2 regions of the Achromobacter sp. NPDC008082 genome follow, and region 1 is predicted to be linked to the other one. Evidence: riboswitches for the same ligand, from Rfam matches in the RefSeq annotation. Region 1 holds a riboswitch; the other holds the start of a gene.
What was found. A riboswitch is a leader RNA that binds a small molecule or an ion and turns the genes downstream of it on or off. The one in region 1 is predicted to bind manganese.

Region 1 (5,230 bases):
AATGTCTTCGTTTTCACCACCAGACGCGGCAGTGTCGGGAAGGTCCAGCTTATTGGCAAGTTCCCGCTTGGCTTGAAGCGTGCTTGATGCGTCGCCGTCAAGCAGCGCAACACCATCGGAGCCATCGACTTTTTTGAAGCTGATCTGGGTTTTCATCTTGCCTCCTGTTGTGCGGGTGATCCGCAGATAAACCGTAGCACATTGATGAAAGCCGACGGGGAAGGGGGCAACCAAGCCTTAGGTCTTAGCCCATGGTTCTTAGCCCATGGTTCTGGGCCGATTCAATGCGAAGCTGCAGCAGCCGTTCTTCCCATCGCCCAGTGTGGGGGGACCAGTAAGGTATATTCTTCGCGGATCATGCCGGGCGCGGACAACGGGCCCCGGCATGGTTGCCCTAGACCCCTATCCACCAGACCAAGGAATACCGTGTCGAAGCCACTTGCGGCGGGCCGCTATTTTGCTGAGGCGTTCAGTGTCATCCGGCAGCAAGGCCGAAGTCTCGTGGCGGCTGCGCCGTGGTCGTTCGGCCTGTTCGTGCTGAGCTTGCCGTTCGCTTTGCTGGTGTCCCGGTCGTTCGGGTCAATTCAATACGCGTTTCTTGTGGTGGCGCTGGTCAATATGATTGCGTTGGCGCGCATGACCTTTGCCTGGCACCGCGTGATTGTGTTGGGCGACGCCGTGGATGCCGGGGGCGTGGGCAACGCCGAGGCAAAGCATCTGGCCTTGCTGATGCTGTTCATCATTGTGGCGGCGGCCGTGCTGCGGGCAACGGCCGACATGCCGATCATGATTTATTTTGCGATGGGCGGGGTGGGCGACACCCGCTTCTTCGTCACGCTGTTTGCCATTCTGGCGGTGCTGTGGGTGCCGATGTTGTATGCGGGCGCGGTGTACGCGCTGAGCCTTCCGCGCGCCGCGGTGGCGGGCGAGTACGGCTTCCGGGAGGCGCGTGCGGCGATGCCATTCAAGCGTTGGCCGCTGGCCGCCGCGCTGTTCGCGCTGATCCTGTCAGCGGGCTTGGCCAAAGTCATGATGCTCAATGTGGCGAACCGCTTGAGGGTGTCGGACATTGCGTATGGTGTGTTGTTTCTGGCGTGCACCATCCTCATGACCCTCGTCGTGACCGCGATGTGTGCCGTCGCGTATCGGGAATCCGCACGCGGCGTGAAGGCGGCGTAGCGGCGCCGTTCAGCCGCCCCGTTTGTCGTCATCCGCCTGCGATTGCCGCGCCGGATTGTCTGCGCGAAGAGTATATTTTCGACTTCGCCATGCTTTTCACCTTGCCCATGAACACGCTTCGTCATCAGATTCCATCTGGCCGTGCGATGTTGGCGGCCGAGACCGCCGGAAGCGGGGACCCAGTCGTTTTTCTGCATGCCGCTATTTGTGACCGCCGCATGTGGCAGGCGCAGATGCGCGTGCTCAGTTCGAGCAATAAGGTCATTGCTTATGATCGGCGTGGGTTTGGGCTGACGCATTGCACGCCAGAAGATCATTCCGCCGTGGCGGACCTGATGGCGGTGATGGATGCTTTGGCGGATGGCAAGCCTGTGATTCTGGTGGGGTGCTCGCAAGGCGGGCGCGTGGCGCTCGACGCCGCGCTGCTGCACCCGGATCGGGTCCGCGGGCTGGCGTTGATTGCGCCGACGGTGCCGGGCGCGCCTGACTTGGCCCAACCCGCCGCTATTCAAGAGGCGATGGCGACGTTGAAGCAAGCCGAATCCGCTCGCGATCTGGATCGCGTGAACGCGTTGAAGGCGCGTCTGTTCCTGGATGGTCCGCTGGAACCCGAGGGGCGAGTCGAAGGCGCTGCGCGCCCGCTTTTTCTTGAGATGCACGCGGGCATACTGCGGTCGCCGCCAAGGGGGCCGAGCATCGACAACTTGCCGACGTATCAACGTTTGAATGAGATCCAGGCCCCGGCCCTGGTGATGTGGGGGCGCAGTGACTTTCCCAACATTCAGGCGCGCAGCCAGCAGGTGGCGTCGATGCTGGCGAACGGTAGCGGCCATGAGCTGGCGGACACCGCCCATCTGCCGAGTCTGGATCGGCCGGATGAGGTGACGGATTTGCTCGTTACGTTCATCCGGCGTGTGGCTGGCCACGCTGCGGGCGCGGCGTAGCCGCAGCGCTTCATTGCCCGACGATCAACGCTTGCGGCCCGGCCGTTTAGGCGCTGGCGTCAGCGGATCGCCCACATGCGTGGCAAGCCAGTGTTCGATCTTGTCGTCGCGCCGGGCGGCCCAATCCTTGCCCAGCTCCAGCACCAGCATGTTGCGCGTGTCGCCGTAATCCTGGCCAGGTTCCTTCTGGAACATTTCCTTCCAGATCTCCGAGGCGACCAGATCCGTCGTGAGCAGCACGCCGATGCCTTTGGCGTCGATCCACAAGGGCGCGGCGCGTTCGTCGACGTGCTTCTTCAGGTTTTCAAGCAGCTTTTGGGCGAGTGAGGCGTTGTCTTTCGATGCCGCGATCAGGACCAGATATTGACGGTGGTCGATGGCGGGTTCGTCGGAGTCGCCAAAAGGGTTTTCCATGGTGCATTCCTTCCGGGTAAGCCTGCTTCGGGCCGCGAGGGCGGCGCCGTGGTACAGGGTACTCGACCCACGCGCTGGCAAGCGCGTTTTGGTACACTTCCGCCATCTTTGGGGAGTAGCCTGCTGTCAGCCGCGCTGACAGGGTTTGCGTCAACATTCTTGACCTTTCGGTCATGGCGCAACGGCCGATTCGGCTTGGCGAGACCACGGACTATTCCATAGCCTTGTCCGGGCGATATGGAAAGTCTGTGTGTGTCGCCCGGACGGAGCCATCCAACAGTGAACCCCCTTTCCATCCTGATCCTGGCCTTTGCCATGTCGACCGACGCGTTTGCCGCAGCGGTCGGCAAGGGCGCCGCGCTACGCAAGCCGCGCCTGTCCGAAGCCCTGCGCACCGGTGTCATCTTTGGCGTCATCGAAGCGATTACCCCTGTGATCGGCTGGGCGCTCGGTTCCGTCGCGGCGAAGTTCGTTGCTGACTGGGACCACTGGATTGCGTTCTGTATGCTCTGTGTGCTCGGTGGCCTGATGATCCGCAACGGCTACAAGGATGATCCTGAAGCCGCTGCGCCGGTCGCGCGCCATTCGTTCTGGCTGCTGGCGGCCACAGGCTTTGCCACCAGCATCGATGCGATGGCGGTGGGCGTCAGCCTGGCGTTCATCGATAACAACATCTGGATCACGGCGGCGGCGATTGGTCTGGCGACCATGCTGATGGTGACGATCGGCGTAATGGTCGGCCGCCTGGTGGGCAGCGTGGCGGGCAAGCGTGCAGAGATACTGGGCGGCATTGCGCTGATCGGTATCGGGGCCACGATCCTGTACGAGCATCTGTCGGCCTGATTTCAGATCAGGGCAGGGCGCAGTCAAGCCTTGCCGGGTTAGTCCGGCAGGCTGTTATGGGAGAAGTCCTTCCTTTCTGTGTCTGTCGGCGGTGCCGTGGTGTCCGCATACTCGTCTCATTCAACCAGGAAGAGAGACGCTTCTCATGCGCTACCGTTACGTCACCGCCGATGTGTTCACCAGCCAGACCTATTGCGGCAACCCCTTGGCGGTTGTGCTGGACGCCCAAGGGCTCGATACCGCGCAGATGCAACGCATTGCGCGCGAATTCAATTATTCCGAAACCAGTTTCGTGTTGCCGCCGAAAGACCCGGCGCACACGGCCTGGGTGCGAATCTTCACACCGGATCGTGAAGTGCCGTTCGCCGGGCATCCGAACGTGGGCACGGCCGTGGTGCTGGCGCGCGAAATGATCACGGCTGGCCATCCGGCCCCGGACGCCTTTGTGTTTGAAGAGGCCGCGGGTCTGGTGCGGATTGCGCTGAAGCCGGGCGCCAAGGGCATCGATAGCGTCGAGCTGTTGGCGCCCCAGCCGCTGTCGCGCGCAAGCGAGGTGCCGGCGGCGGCGGTGGCGCGGGCGCTGAAGCTGGAGGCGTCTGACATTGATACGTCAGAGCACGCGCCGCAAGTGGTGTCGGTGGGGCTGATATTCCTGGTGGCGCAACTGGCCAGCCGCGACGCCTTGCGCCGCGCGTCGCCAGATTCGCAGGGCTATGCGGCGCTGCTGCCGTTGGACGGGGCAAAGTCCATCTACGTCTACACCACGGACACGGCCTCCGATACGGCAGATGCGCCCACCGACCTCCAGGCGCGCATGTTCACCGGCCGCATGACGGAAGACCCGGCAACGGGCAGCGCAACCGCGGCGGTTACGGCGTTGCGCGCGGCGTTGCGGGGCGAAGGCATGCTTCGCTTACGCGTGGGCCAGGGCGTGGACATGGGCCGCGCCAGCCTGTTGCTGGCGCACGCCGAACCGCGCGCCGATGGCGTGTGGGCGGGCGTGGCGGGGCAGGCCGTGGTGGTCATGGAAGGCACCTTGCCAGCGCCGACTTTGAGCTGATCGCATTCTTGCCGGCGGCGCGAGGCCTCGTGTATGCTTGCCCGCATGAACGAACTGCAATCCGCACCGAAATTCGCGCCGGCATGCCGCGCGGACAACCGACGAGTCACTCGACGTTTACGTTGAGTGGCAAGTCACGTTCAGGCGCTGAAACCTCGGCGCTTCCTCTTGAAGGCCACGATACCCCTCGTGGCCTTTTTTGTTTTCGCGTCCGTTGGCGAATCATTCAGCGGCGGCTATTGAGGGGAATCTTCCGGCCTTCGTTTTCCTACGTTAAGGAACGAAGCATGACCCAACAAGCACTGGCCGTCCGGCCCTACCATTCGTCAGACGAGGCCGCCATCATTCAGTTGTGGCGCGACTGCGGCCTGACGCGCCCGTGGAACGACCCGGTGAAGGACATCGCGCGCAAGCTCACGGTGCAGCCCGATCTGTTTCTGGTGGGTGAGGCCGATGGCGTCATCGTTGGCACGCTGATGGGGGGCTACGACGGCCATCGGGGGTGGATCAATTATCTGGCCGTGTCGCCCGCACACCAGCGGCGCGGTTACGCGACGGTGCTGATGCGTGCCGTCGAACGAAAGCTGCTTGAGATGGGCTGCCCGAAAATCAACTTGCTGATCCGTTCGGGCAATGTGGCCGTGCAGGGCTTCTACGAAAGCCTGGGCTTCACCCAGGACGAAGTGATCAGCCTGGGCAAGCGCCTGATCCCCGATCTTTGATGGCCATGCGGGCGCCGGATGCGGGTGATTCAGTCCGACATACCCGCATGAGATCGCGACTTGGTCCT
Region 2 (5,230 bases), on a different contig from region 1:
GGCATCAAATCGGTCAGGCCGGCGGTGATGACGCGGTCGAATTGACGCGCCTGGGCAAAGTCGGCCAGCAGCAGAGTGGGGCTGGTGCCGGGTTGCGCCAGCCAGCCGGCAAGCGTCTGCGCCAGTTGGGCGGCGTCGCGCAGCCCCAGGTTCAGGCCCTGGCCCGCGACCGGGTGCAGGGTTTGCGCGGCATTGCCGATGGCGGCGACGCGGCCTTGCACTTGGGCGCGGCGAGCGGCCAGCGCCAAGGGGAAGACGTGACGCGGCGCCTGGCTGGACAGCCGGCCCAGCCGGTCGCCAAACGCGTCCGACAGCGCCTTCGAGAAGGCGGCGTTGTCCAGCGCCGCCAATTCCGCGGCGCGATCGGGCGCGCTGCACCACACCACCGAGTACGCGTCAGGCGTTTGCGGATGCGGCAGCAAGGCCAGCGGGCCTTCAGACGTGAAACGTTCCCACGCCCAGCCGCGGCGCGGCAAGGTGGCGTGCGCGGTGGTCAACACCGCGTGTTGGTCGTAATCGCGGCGCACGTCGGTGGCGCCTGCGCCGTCGGACTGCACGGCGACTTGGCACAACAGCGTGTGGTCGCCTTGCACAATGCGCACGCCGTCGGCGTCCTGGCGTTCAACCTGAGCGGCGGGGCCGGACAGCACGGTGACCCCACAGGCGGCCACGCATTCGTCCAGCTTGGCGTGCAGGCCGGCATAGGCCACCACGCTGCCCAGCTGCGGCACGTTGAAATCGGTGTTTTGGATGACGGTGCGGCCCAGCCGTCCGCGTTGCGATACGTGGATGTTGCGAATGTCGGCGGAACGATCCGGCCAGGCATGCAAGGATTCCAGCAGCACGCGGCTGCCATGGTTCATGGCCAGCACGCGGGGGTCGGCGGCAGGCGCCGCCGCAGCGGGCGCGGCCGGGGCCGGCGCGGCGCCAGCCAGCAGGGCGATGCGGGCCGGGTCCGGCGCCACGCGCGCCAGCATCAGGGCCAGCACGCGGCCCACGGGGCCGGCGCCAAGAATCGCAATGTCGAAGGCGGATGCAGTCATGGCGGGATTTTAACCGTCCACTACAATCCCGGACAGCCAGCGCGGCGGGTCGCGCGGCCCACCTTCCCGGTTGATTGCTATGACGCAGGTTCAGGCTTCCTCTTCGCTGTCCGCCGTATCCGCCCGCCGCCCGCGCGGCAAGGTCGCCGTGGGCTTATTGGCTTGTCTGTTCGGCTGGCTGGGCGCCCACTGGTGGTATCTGGGCCGCCGCCACGCGTGGCTGGTCACGCTGCTGGCGGTCGTCAGCCTGTTCTGTGCGTTCCGGTTCTATCCGGTCTGGTACGACAACCCCGCGTTCTTCCTGCTGTTCATTCCGATGATCGACGGGTTCATCGAAAGCGCGGTGTTCTCATTGATGTCCGACGAGAAATTCGACCGTCTCTACAACCCCGATCACGGCCGCCCGTCTTCCACGGGCTGGGGGCCGGTGCTGGTCGCCATTCTGGCGTGCCTGGTGGGCTCGGTTGTGTCGATGTTCGCCATCGCCATGGTGGTGGTCTACGTCTGGGTGGCCATGGGCTGGCTGGACGGCCTGGTGCTCTAGGCCGCCAGGCCGCCCCCCGGGCCACATCTATTCGCGCATCAGCGCTTCGATCTCGCTGGCCTGTACCGGCACGCCGCGGGTGATCAATTCACAGCCTTCGTCCGTGACCAGCGCATCGTCCTCGGTGCGGATGCCGATGTTCCAGTAGCTTTCCGGCACGTCGTCGGCCGGGCGCACATAGATGCCGGGTTCAATCGTCAGCATCATGCCTTTTTCCAGCGTGCGCCAGGGGCGGTCGGCGCCGTGGGCCGTGCCCGCCTGGCGATAGTCGCCCACGTCATGGACGTCCAGCCCCAGCCAATGGCCGGTGCGATGCATGTAGAAGCGGCTGTAGTCGCCCGATTCCAGCACCCCGTCAAGCGAACCCTTCAACAGTTTCAAATCCAGCATGCCTTGCGCCAGCACGCGCAGCGCGGCTTCGTGGCCGTCATTGAAGCTGCGGCCGGGGGCGGTGGCCGCCGCCGCCGCTTCCTGCGCGGCCACCGTCAGGTCATACAGCGCGCGCTGCGGGCCGCTGTAGCGGCCATTCACCGGGAACGTGCGGGTGATGTCACTGGCGTAGCTGTCGACTTCGCAGCCAGCGTCGATCAACACCAGGTCCCCATCGCGCAGCACGGCCTCGCCCGCGGGGTAGTGCAGCACGCAGGTGTTGGCGCCTGTGGCCACGATGCTGTTGTAGGCCACGGCCTGCGCGCCGTGGCGGCGGAATTCATACAGCAGCTCGGCTTCCAGTTCGTATTCGTGCATGCCGGCGCGGGCCACGCGCATGGCGCGCGCGTGCGCGCCCGCTGAGATCTTCGCCGCGCGCCGCATCGCGGCGATTTCAGAGGGGTCTTTGATCAGACGCATATCCGCCAGCAGGGGGCGGATGTCCTGTTGGCGGGTGGGCGGCGCGTGGCCTGCGCGGCTGGCCTCGCGGGCCGACGCCAGCCAGCGGTGCAGGCGCCCGTCGGTGCGTTTATCGCCCGCAAGCGGCGCGTACAGCGTAGGGTGATCCAGCATCAGCTTGGGCACCAGTTCATCCAGCGCGTCGATGGGGTGCGCGTCGTCGAAGCCAAAATGCGCGGCGGCGGCTTCGGGGCCGAAGCGTTTGCCTTCCCAGATTTCATGCTCTACGTGGCGTTCCCGGCAGAACAGCAGCGCGCGGTCGGTCGCGCCCGCAATCAGCACCAGCCATGCCGCCGGCTCGGTGAAGCCGGTCAGGTAGAAGAAGTCGCTGTCGTGCCGGTAAGGGTATTCGGCGTCGCGGTTGCGTATCGCCTCGGGGGCGGTCGGCAGAATGGCGATACCGCCGCCTTCTGCGCGCATCCGCTCCATCAGGCGTTGGCGCCGGGCGGCGAAGGGGATGATATCGGCGGGAGGCAGGCTCATGGCGGGCAGGGGCGCGAACCCCGCGAAAGCTGTGGATGCGGCCTACTTTACCCCGCTATCGCGTGCAAACAACAGTGCGGCGCGAACCTGTGCAGCCTGCTCGGGATTCACTGGACGGTCATGTTGGCGCTGCTACAATCGCGGCTCTGTCATTGGGGAGTAGCCATCCTTTGTCCCCAAAGGAGTTAGCGTCAACAGACTTGGTGGTTCAGGGCCGCGGTGCGGTTACTAGAACTCCATGGCGCTAACGGTCTCCATGCAAGCGGCACGCCCGCCAGCATGGATCAGCCAGGCGAGACCTTTGGCCGCGTTGCGTTCACCCTAGCCGGGCGAGCCGTAGCGTCGCGCCAATTGGTTTCTGCTCGTCCGGCTTCGTTCCTATGTTGCTCACGCTGTTTTTGTTTTTCCTGTCCGCGGCAGTGATTTACTTCGCCTGCGAATTCTTCGTCAATGGCGTCGAATGGGTCGGACATCGCTTCCACCTGGGCGCCACCGCCACTGGCACCGTGCTGGCCGCCTTTGGCACCGCCTTGCCTGAAAGCGCGGTGACCTTCATGGCCGTCGTGTTCGGCGATACCCCTGAACAGAAAGATATCGGCGTCGGCGCCGCCATGGGCGGCCCGCTGGTGCTGGCGACGCTGGCCTATGCCGTGGTCGGTTTTGCGCTGTGGCGCGCCCGCCGGGGCAAGGCCACGCAAGCCAACTGTATCAACGCGGACCAGCGCCGGCTGGCCCGCGACCAGGCCTGGTTCATGGGCATCTTCATCTTCAAGGTCGGGCTGGGGCTGCTGGCCTTCGCATGGAAGCCCTGGCTGGGCATCCTGTTCCTGGCCACTTACGGCCTGTATATCAAGCGCGAGCTAAGCCATGACGAAGAGCGCACCGACAGCGAAGACCTCGAACCGCTGAAACTGCGCCCCCGTGACGAAGACCCGTCCATGTTCTGGGCCGCCACGCAGACGATCCTGGCGCTGGTGGTCATCGCCGGCGCGTCGCATGTGTTTGTGAACCAGATCGAATTGCTGGGCGTGGCGATGGGCGCATCGCCCCATGTGGCCGCCTTGCTGCTGGCGCCCGTTGCGACCGAGCTGCCGGAAATCATGAATGCGCTGATCTGGGTGCGCCAGGGCAAGGAACGCCTGGCGCTAGCCAATATCTCGGGCGCGATGATGATCCAGGCCACCATTCCCAGCGCGCTCGGTATCTTCATGACCCCCTGGCTGCTGGACGCCCCGTTGCTGGCCGCTGGCCTGTTCACGATGCTGTCGATCGGGCTGTTGTGGCTGCGCTTTCGCCGTTCGGTCATGAGCGTGCCGGCCTTGTCGGCGGTGGGCGGGTTCTATGCGTTGTTCGCCGCCTATCTGGGCTGGCACTTCTACGCCTGATTGTTACGCGCAATGCAACCGGCGGCGCAGGGCCTGTGGGCGTTGCGCCGCTTTTGCATTCTTTTTGCTGCCTCTTGCGCAATTAAGCCCACAATTAAGCGGTCAACCCTTGTCCATCAGTGGAAACCCGCGTAAAATCCGCCTGTTATCCATCTCAGGAGCAGTCTTCGTGAATACCGATTCCGGCGAAAGTAGTCGATCTTGCATCGACATCGCTGTCTGACAGGAAACACGCAGAGCTCCATCTGCCGCATCCTGTCATACAGGTTGCGGCGTATCCCAAGCCCCGGGTCTTTGATTTTGCCCAGGCAATAGCGCAAGCCTTCGGCTTGCCGGGACATTCCCCAGCATAAACCGCCAGAACCGCCGCTCGTCGCAGCGCCAGCGTTCGTGCACGTCTTGTGTACGCCCGCCATGCGCCGCGTCTGCGCGTGCACGCGTACTCGCGATGACCGTTCCCCATTCTTGCAATGGAGGTCGTTATGCGTTTCTTCGACTTGTTCCTACGCCGCGCTGGCGTAGACCGTGCCACCGCCCTGGGCCGCCGTCGCGGCACGTCGCGTTTGACGGTCATTTGTCCGCGCGACGAGCTGGGCGCCTTGCGCAAGCAGATCTGCCTGGACTTCAGCGCCGCTGGCCTGGATGTCTCGCAAGTGCAGATTGACCAAGGCCGCGACCCGAACCTCGCGTCGGCTTGCATCACCGTCAATTGCCCCCCGGAGCTGCGGGCTGAATTGATGTCGCAAGCGCGCCGCCTGAGCGCCAACCCCGCCGTCCGTCACGTGCATTTCGGCGCGCAAGCCGCCGCATTGGCCGCCTGACGGGCGCTGTCCACCCAAGAGAGAGATCATGCCCAGTGCCTTAGACCCCGACCCTCGATTGCGCCA

Region 2: it holds a riboswitch for manganese, as region 1 does, so the genes downstream of both, ACFZAI_RS08260 (sodium:calcium antiporter) here and mntP (manganese efflux pump MntP) in region 1, are expected to answer to the same signal.

The regions. Positions count from the first base shown of each region.
Region 1 is NZ_JBIBIB010000005.1:261,815-267,044, forward strand. Features, by position in the region: gene ACFZAI_RS21055 (hypothetical protein) at 1-156, opposite strand, end outside; gene ACFZAI_RS21060 (hypothetical protein) at 427-1,179, shown strand; gene ACFZAI_RS21065 (alpha/beta fold hydrolase) at 1,326-2,123, shown strand; gene ACFZAI_RS21070 (hypothetical protein) at 2,148-2,537, opposite strand; yybP-ykoY riboswitch at 2,636-2,805, shown strand; gene mntP (manganese efflux pump MntP) at 2,817-3,380, shown strand; gene ACFZAI_RS21080 (PhzF family phenazine biosynthesis protein) at 3,526-4,440, shown strand; gene ACFZAI_RS21085 (GNAT family acetyltransferase) at 4,728-5,162, shown strand.
Region 2 is NZ_JBIBIB010000002.1:265,997-271,226, forward strand. Features, by position in the region: gene ACFZAI_RS08245 (UbiH/UbiF/VisC/COQ6 family ubiquinone biosynthesis hydroxylase) at 1-1,043, opposite strand, end outside; gene ACFZAI_RS08250 (hypothetical protein) at 1,123-1,587, shown strand; gene ACFZAI_RS08255 (aminopeptidase P N-terminal domain-containing protein) at 1,615-2,958, opposite strand; yybP-ykoY riboswitch at 3,094-3,258, shown strand; gene ACFZAI_RS08260 (sodium:calcium antiporter) at 3,339-4,343, shown strand; gene ACFZAI_RS08265 (hypothetical protein) at 4,826-5,164, shown strand.